Regions from separate parts of the Mesorhizobium sp. WSM4310 genome, predicted to be linked through region 1. Evidence: riboswitches for the same ligand, from Rfam matches in the RefSeq annotation. Region 1 holds a riboswitch; the other holds the start of a gene.
What was found. Region 1 has a riboswitch for cobalamin ahead of FJV80_RS05450 (DUF1636 family protein). Riboswitches for the same ligand answer to the same signal wherever they lie in the genome.
Positions count from the first base shown of each region.

Region 2: another riboswitch for cobalamin. It lies ahead of bluB (5,6-dimethylbenzimidazole synthase); the one in region 1 lies ahead of FJV80_RS05450 (DUF1636 family protein).

Region 1 covers NZ_VFTA01000003.1:118,250-122,455, forward strand. The annotation lists gene FJV80_RS05440 (NADH-quinone oxidoreductase subunit A) at 1-348, opposite strand, end outside; gene FJV80_RS05445 (winged helix-turn-helix domain-containing protein) at 682-1,881, shown strand; cobalamin riboswitch at 1,911-2,117, shown strand; gene FJV80_RS05450 (DUF1636 family protein) at 2,157-2,585, shown strand; gene cobW (cobalamin biosynthesis protein CobW) at 2,588-3,625, shown strand; partial or broken gene cobN (cobaltochelatase subunit CobN) at 3,644-4,206, shown strand, end outside.
Region 2 covers NZ_VFTA01000001.1:349,117-353,322, forward strand. The annotation lists gene FJV80_RS01660 (TetR/AcrR family transcriptional regulator) at 39-647, shown strand; gene FJV80_RS01665 (hypothetical protein) at 740-1,723, shown strand; partial or broken gene bluB (5,6-dimethylbenzimidazole synthase) at 1,897-2,475, opposite strand; cobalamin riboswitch at 2,576-2,756, opposite strand; gene FJV80_RS01675 (histone deacetylase family protein) at 2,877-3,803, shown strand; gene FJV80_RS01680 (exodeoxyribonuclease VII small subunit) at 3,807-4,058, shown strand; gene FJV80_RS01685 (DUF2277 domain-containing protein) at 4,158-4,206, shown strand, end outside.

The DNA of each region.
Region 1 (4,206 bases):
TCCTTTTTTCCATTCATAGGCAAAGCCGATGGTCAGCACTGCCAAAAACACCATCATCGACCAGAAACCGAGCATGCCGATCTTCGAGAAGGACACGGCCCAGGGAAACAGGAAGGCCACCTCCAGATCGAAGATGATGAACAGGATCGACACCAGGTAGAAGCGGATGTCGAATTTCATGCGGGCATCGTCGAACGAGTTGAAACCGCACTCGTAGGCGGAAAGCTTTTCGGGATCGGGATTGCGGTAGGCCACCAGGAACGGTGCGGCCAGCAGCGCCAGGCCGACGACCAGCGCCACGCCGATGAACAGGACGATGGGCAGGTACGAACTGAGAAGTGCGTTCATGCAGCGGCTTTCCGTTGGCGCCAATCCACTTTGATTACAGCACCGGACCTTAATGCGGAAGCGTGACAGATTAACCGCTGAACCGTTTTAAGGGGCCTATGCTGCAACGCGGCGAGGGTTAGCGCAGCACTTCCAGCGAAGCAAGTCAAACCTTGTTCAAAACGCCGACCTGGACGGCATATCCGGAGAAACTGGTCCGATCCGCTCCTGTTTGATTTCCTTCGCCTTCTACTCCACTTTTCTCTCCTGACAGGGTTGCCGCAAAAACCCTGCTAGCATGGGCTGGAATCACCCGCCGGACCTCGGTCGAAACGCCCTTAGAGTGACAGCTGCATGAAGGAAAAGATCTCGCTTGCCGCCGCCCGGCGTATTGCGCTCGCCGCACAGGGATTTCTCGATCCCCGCCCAAATGGCACACCCGATCGCCGCCACTTTGCCCGTGTGCTCTCCCGCACCGGCCTGCTGCAGATCGATTCCGTCAGCGCGGTGGTGCGCGCGCATTACATGCCGCACTATTCGCGGCTCGGCCCCTATCCGCTCGCGCTGCTCGACAATGCCGCGGTGACGCGCAAGCGCACGGTCTTCGAATACTGGGCGCATGAGGCCTCGTTCCTGCCGGTCGAGACCTACCCGCTGATGCGCTGGCGCATGCAACGCGCCGAGCAGGGCGACGAGATGTATCTGGGCCTGGCCAAATGGGGCCGCGAGCATGCCGCGTACATAGAAGAGATCTACCGCGAGGTCGTCGCGCGCGGCCCGATCGCGGCTTCGGCGCTGGAAGGCCAGAAAGGTTCGGGCGGCTGGTGGGGCTGGAGCCATGCCAAGCACGCCTTCGAATGGCTGTTCTGGGCCGGCCGCATCACCACGGCGCACCGCCGCGGCTTCGAGCGCTTCTATGATCTGCCCGAGCGCGTGCTGCCGCAGGCGATCCTCGATCTGCCGGTGCCGGCCGCCGAGGACGCGCACCGCGAATTGCTGCGCATTTCCGCCCGCGCCCACGGGGTGGCGACATCAGGCGATTTGCGCGACTATTTTCGGCTGTCGCCGGCCGACATGAAAGGCCGGCTGGAGGAACTGGTCGAGTTGGGTGAACTGCTGCCGGTGCGCGTCGAAGGCTGGGACAAGCCGGCCTACCTTCATAAGGACGCCCGCCTGCCCCGGAAGATCGAGGCCCGCGCCCTGCTGGCGCCGTTCGACCCGGTCGTCTTCGAGCGCTCGCGCTCGGAGCGGCTGTTCGATTTCCACTACCGCATCGAGATCTATACGCCCGCCGAGAAGCGCCAATACGGCTACTACGTCCTGCCTTTCCTGCTCGGCGACAGGATCGTCGCGCGTGTCGACCTCAAGGCCGACCGGCCAGCCAGCGTCCTGCGCGTCCACGCCGCCTACGCCGAGCCCAAGGCACCGCCCGAGACCGCCGCGCAGCTCTCCGAGGAACTGAAGCAGATGCAAGGCTGGCTCGGCCTTGAACGCATGGAAGTGACGCCTGCCGGCGATTTGGGCCTGGCGCTTGCCGACATCGCCATGTCGTAGCCGTGCGTTGACACCGCTGCCTGCAAAAGCCTAAATCCGCTCCAGACGGTCCCTTGCCCGCAACGGCAGGGGCTAAGAGGGAATGCGGTGAGAGGTGAAAAATCTCAAATCCGCGGCTGTCCCCGCAACTGTAAGCGACGAGCCAAGGCCGAAAGCCACTGGGATGTTCCCGGGAAGGCGGCACCCAAGGCGATAACCCGCGAGCCAGGAGACCTGCCGTCTGCGACAAAAGAATCCGATCGCCCGGCGGGTTTCCGGGCAAGGAGCCCGGTTTTTTGGACCAGAACGGCAGTTTTTCGGCTGGCACAGAGGACAATTCGTCCGCCGACGGCGAAGCCTTGGCCGGCGTCACGGTGATCGTCTGCGCCTCGTGCCGCGACGAGACTGGCTCCGACGCCCATCCCCGCGCCGGCGAACTCTTGGCTGACGACACACGCCGCGCCGCATCTGATGGAAACATCCGCATCCACACGGTCGAATGTCTCGGCAATTGCAAGCGCCGGCTGAGCGCCGCGATCCTGCGAAACGGCTGCTGGAGCTACGTCTTCGGCGACCTGACCGTGACCAGCGGCGCCGACCTCGTCGCCGGCGCCAAACTCTTCGCCACCTCGACGGACGGCCTCATTCCATGGCGCGACCGGCCTGCTTCCCTCAAGTGCGGCCTCGTTGCCCGCATTCCTCCCCTCGACCTGTTGAAGGACTGATCATGAGCGCTTCCGTCACCCGCGTCCCCTGTACCGTCGTCACCGGCTTCCTCGGCGCCGGCAAGACGACGCTGGTCCGCCATCTCCTGGAGAACGCCGGCGGCAAGCGCATTGCGATCATCGTCAACGAGTTCGGCGACATCGGCATCGACGGCGAGATTTTGAAGGGCTGCGGCATCGACACCTGCCCGGAGGAAAACATCGTCGAACTGGCCAATGGCTGCATCTGCTGCACCGTGGCCGACGATTTCGTGCCCGCGCTCGACCAGATCCTGTCGCTGACGCCGAAGGTCGATCACATCCTGATCGAGACTTCGGGCCTCGCCCTGCCCAAGCCGCTGGTCCAGGCGTTCCAGTGGCCGACGGTGAAGAGCCGCGTGACCGTCGACGGCGTGATCGCTGTGGTCGATGGTCCCGCACTGGCCGAAGGCCGTGTCGCCAACGACATGGACGCCTTGCAGGCGCAGCGTGCGCAAGATGACAGCCTCGATCATGACGACCCGGTCGAGGAACTGTTCGAGGACCAGATCGCCTGCGCCGACCTGATCATCCTGTCGAAAAGCGATCTGATGAACGCCGCCGGCTCGGCCCGCGCCAACGCCATCATCGGCGAACACTCCGCCCGTGCCGTGAAGATCGTGCCGACCTCGCATGGCGAGGTCGATCCCTCCGTGCTGCTCGGACTTGGTCTCGCCGTCGAGGACGACATCGAGAACCGCAAGTCGCATCATGACGGCGCCTTCGACCACGAGCATGACGACTTCGACACCTTCATCGTCGACATTCCCTCGATCGCCAATCCGGACGAACTGGCACAGCGCGTGGCCGCCGCCGCCGAACAGGAAAACGTGCTGCGCGTGAAAGGCTTCGTCGAGGTCGGCGGCAAGCCGATGCGGCTCTTGCTGCAGGCCGTCGGCCCGCGCGTCAATCATTACTACGACCGCGCCTGGACCGCCGAGGACGACCGCCGTTCGCGCCTGGTCGTCATCGGCCTCAAGGGGCTGAACCGCCCGGCAATCGAGCGTATACTCGCCGGCTGATTTCAGACACGGGCCGCGATGCATATCCTCACCACGACCTCCGCCTCGCTCGACGATCTCGCCGAGCCGGTCGATCTGCGGCAGACGCCGGCGGATATCGTGGCCCTGTCCTTCACCGACAGCGATCTCGCGGGACTGGCGGCCGCCTGGAAGGCGGATGCCGCCCGCCTGCCCTCGATGCGGCTGGCGGCCCTGCGCGACCTGCGCCACCCGATGTCCGTCGACCTCTGGATCGACAGCGTCGCCCGCCACGCCAAGATCATCCTGGTGCGTATCCTCGGCGGCTACGACTGGTGGCGCTATGGCTGCGACCAGCTGGCCTCGATCGCCCGCGAGCGCGGCATCAAGCTGGCGCTGCTGCCGGGCGAAAGCCATGACGAGGATATCAGGCTGATCGAAGCCTCGACGCTGCAGCGCCGGGAATTGGACGCGCTGCTCGGCTATTTCCGCGAGGGCGGCCCGGCCAATATGGGCGCGCTGGTGCAAAGGCTGGCCAGACTGGCTGGACAGAATGCGGCCGTTGTTGAGCCGGTGGCGGTGCCGAAGGCCGGCTACTACGAGCCAGGCCGCGGCGTCGTCCC
Region 2 (4,206 bases), on a different contig from region 1:
TTGGCATACGGAACGTATGGGAATAGGACCAGACGGAAATGCACAGACCCCGCAAGGAAATGATCGCCGAGACGCGCGCCAAGCTGATCGCCGCGGCCCGCCAGGCCTTTGGCACGATCGGATATGCCGAAGCGTCGATGGATGATTTCACGGCATCGGCCGGGCTGACGCGCGGCGCCCTCTACCACCATTTCGGCGACAAAAAGGGACTGCTGGAGGCGGTTATCGCCGAAATCGACGGCGAGATGGCTGCTCGGGTCAATGAGGTCGCGTCGAGAGCGCCGACCCGCTGGCAGCATTTCGTCGACGAGTGCACGACCTATATCGAAATGGCGCTGGAGCCGGAAATCCAGCGCATTATGTTCCGCGACGGTCCGGCCGTACTGGGCGATCCCGCGCAATGGTCGAATGCCAATGCCTGCGTCGGTTCAATGACCGATCATCTGACCGCGCTGCAGGGGGAAGGGGTGGTCGTCCCGGGCGTCGACCCCGAGACCGCCGCGCGGCTGATCAACGGGGCGAGCAGCCAGGCGGCGCAGCGGATCGCCAATTCGAACGACCCCGAAGCGACGTCGAAGATCGTGGTTGCGGCGTTCAAGCAATTGCTCGAAGGACTGCTCAGAAAACCAGCGTCGAAACAGAGCTAAATCCCCGTTGCGCACCGCTGTCCACCGCTCATGATTGACAATCCTCGGGGTGAGCGCATCCTTCCCAGCCATCTCTGAGGGGAGATTCGGGCATGTGGGATTTCGATATCGGCAGGTCGGTGTCCATCATGATGCGGACCTGGCCTTTCATTGTCTTTCGCATGATCGTCTATTTCGGCATCACGCTTGCCTATATCGTGGCGACCGGCACGGGAGCGTCGGTCGGCTATGGCGTCGGCCATATCTCCACGGATCCCGACGGGCCGATGTCCTTTGCCCTGTGGGGCGGCGTGGTCGGCTTCGGCGTGGTTTCGATCGCCGTCTATTGGATCCGCGAATATATCCTCTACGTCGTCAAGGCCGGCCATATCGCCGTGATGGTCCATCTGATCGACGGCCGGGATGTCCCCGACGGCCAGAACCAGATCGCCTATGCCAGGCAGGTCGTGACCGAGCGTTTCGCCGAGGCCAACATCCTTTTCGTCGTCGACCAGCTGGTCAAGGGCGCCATCCGCGCCATCACCGGCCTGCTCGGCGGCATCGCTGCTTTCCTGCCCATTCCGGGCCTGAGCGGTCTGGTCTCCTTCATCAACACGGTGATCCGCCTGTCGCTCACCTATGTCGACGAGATCATCCTCGGCTACAACATCCGCATCAACTCGTCCTCACCCTTCGAGACGGCGCGGCAAGGCGTCGTGCTCTACGCCCAGAACGGCAAGACCATGGTCAAGAACGCCGTCTGGCTGGCGGTCATCATGTGGGGCGTGTCTTTCGTCATCTTCCTGCTGATGCTGGCTCCGGCCAGCGCCGTTCTCTTCATCATGCCCGGACAACTCGCCGGCTGGGCCTTCGTGCTTGCCATCGTCTTTGCCTGGGCCTTCAAGGCGGCCTTCATCGAGCCCTTCGCCATCGCTTGCCTGATGCAGGTCTATTTCAAGACCATCGCCGGCCAGGTGCCCGATCCGGCCTGGGATATCAGGCTGGCCGAGGCGTCGTCGAAGTTCAGGGAGCTGAAGGACAAGGCGCTGGCCTCCTTTGGTGGCTCGCGCTGGGGCACGGCCGGCGCGACGAACTGATCGGCTGGGCAGGTCGTCGCCGGCGCGACATCGGAGGCGTTGAGGCGGGCCACGGTCGATTTCAGTGGCGCCTCGCCTTGCCCGCAAAAAGTCTCGCTCATGATCAGGTCGGGCAGCGGCAGCCGCCGGCCCCAGCCATGCGTTTCCAGGTCTGGTTTGGATGCGAACTCGGAAACCCGGCCGACGCAGAGATAGGCGACGGGCGTCACATGCTCGGGAATGGCCAGCAGGCTCTTCAACGCTTGCGGCTCGATGATGCTGACCCAGCCGACGCCGACGCCTTCGGCACGCGCGGCCAGCCAGAAATTCTGCACCGCGCAGACCGTGCTGTAGAGATCCATTTCCGGATTGTGCCAGCGGCCCAGTGGCGAGCCTTGCGAGCGCCGACGGTCACAGGTGATGCAGATGTTGAGGGCGCTTTCGCAGATACCTTCGAGCTTCAGCTTGCGGTAGAGCGCCTGTCGTTCCTCCTCGATTTCAGGCAGTTCCTGTTCGCGCGCGGCCAGGAACAGGTCGCGCACCTCTGCCCGTCGCGCGGCGTCGCGGATGACGATGAAATTCCATGGCTGCATAAAGCCGACCGATGGCGCGTGATGGGCGGCAAGCAGAAGCCGCGCCAACACCTCGTCGTCGAGCGCGTCGGGCAGGAAATGGCTGCGCACGTCGCGCCGCGTGAACATGGCGCGATAGACCGCGTCGCGCGCCATCTGGTCAAATCCGTCGCCCCCAGGAGCGGTCATGTGTTCCGGCATCGCTCGTCCCCTTGCGATTGCAATAGTTCCACACCGTCAGAGCGCACTTTGTGCATCCAACTGGACGCAGTTTGCTCTGATGCCAGCCGCCTGACCATGCGGATGACGATGCCTGCCAGGCCGGTCTTCTGGCTCGGGATCAACCCGCGTCCGGTGCCTTCCCGTCATCGACAGTGGCAGTTACCGGCGCGGTCCCCCTCACAGCGTTGGGCACGCCACGGAATTCAACCGTGTTCCCGATTCTCCCGCTCGCGGCGGGCACCAGGCAGTGGCGCGACCTTACGCCGAAGCCTCGGCCGCGCCAATCCCCGCAGCGGCGCCAATGGACGCAGGCGCGATTTTCCCCAGTGATCGAGCCGCAATGCATGGCCATCGCGGCGCCGCGGCACTAGATAGGGAGCATGACAACCCGTCTCTACACGCACCCGATCTTCCTCGAACACATCACGCCGCCCGGCCACCCCGAGCGGCCGGACCGCTTGCGCGCCATCGAGCGCGTGCTCGACGACGAGGCTTTTGCCGCGCTCGATCGTGCCAAGGCGCCGGAGGGCGACGAGGCCACCATCCTCTACGCGCACCCCGCCGATTTCGTCGCCCGTGTGCGTGCCGCCATTCCCGAGGAGGGTATTGCCCGCATCGATGCCGACACCACCGCCAGCCCGAAGAGCTGGCAGGCGGTGATCGCCGCGATCGGCGCCGCCAACGCCGCCGTCGACGACGTCTTTGCAGGCCGCGCCGACAATGTCTTCGTCGCCGCAAGGCCGCCCGGCCACCATGCCGAAAAGACCACCGCGATGGGCTTCTGCTTCTTCAACACGGCGGCGATCGCCGCGCGCTATGCGCAGAAGAAGCATGGCGCCGAGCGCGTCGCCGTCGTCGACTGGGATGTGCATCACGGCAACGGCACGCAGGACATTTTCTGGGACGATCCCTCGGTTCTCTATTGCTCGACGCACCAGATGCCGCTTTATCCCGGCACTGGCGCGAAGACCGAGACCGGCGCCGGCAACATCGTCAACGCGCCCTTGGCGCCGCAGACCGGCAGCGAGGTGTTTCGCGATGCCTTCCTGTCGCGGGTGCTGCCGTCGCTCGACAATTTCGCGCCTGACCTGATCATCATCTCGGCCGGTTTCGACGCGCATCACCGCGATCCGCTGGCCGAGATCAACCTGACCGAGGACGATTTCGACTGGGCGACCGGCCAGCTGATGCAGCGCGCCGCGCGCCACAGCGGCAACCGGCTCGTCAGCCTGCTTGAGGGCGGTTACGATCTGCAGGGACTGGCATTTTCGGTCGCCGCCCATGTCGGGCGACTGATGAAAGGATGAATGATGGCTGGTGAAACCAACGAAGACGTCAAGGCGATGAGCTTCGAGCAGGCACTCGACGCGCTGGAGAAGATCGTCGATGATCTGGAGCGTGGCGACGTGCCGCTCGACCAGTCGATCAAGATCTACGAGCGCGGCGAGGCGCTGAAGGCGCATTGCGACCGGCTGCTGAAGGCCGCCGAGGACAAGGTCGAGAAGATCAGGCTGTCGCGCGACGGCAAGCCGGTCGGAACAGAACCGCTCGACGCGGACTGAGGCACGGAGCAGCCTTTCCGGTTTTTGGACACGATCATGGTTGAGAATTAAGCTCGTCCCGATTGAAACGGCTCCAGGACAAGAGGAGATACGGAAGCGATGTGCAGAAACATCAAGACCCTGTTCAATTTTGACCCGCCCGCAACCA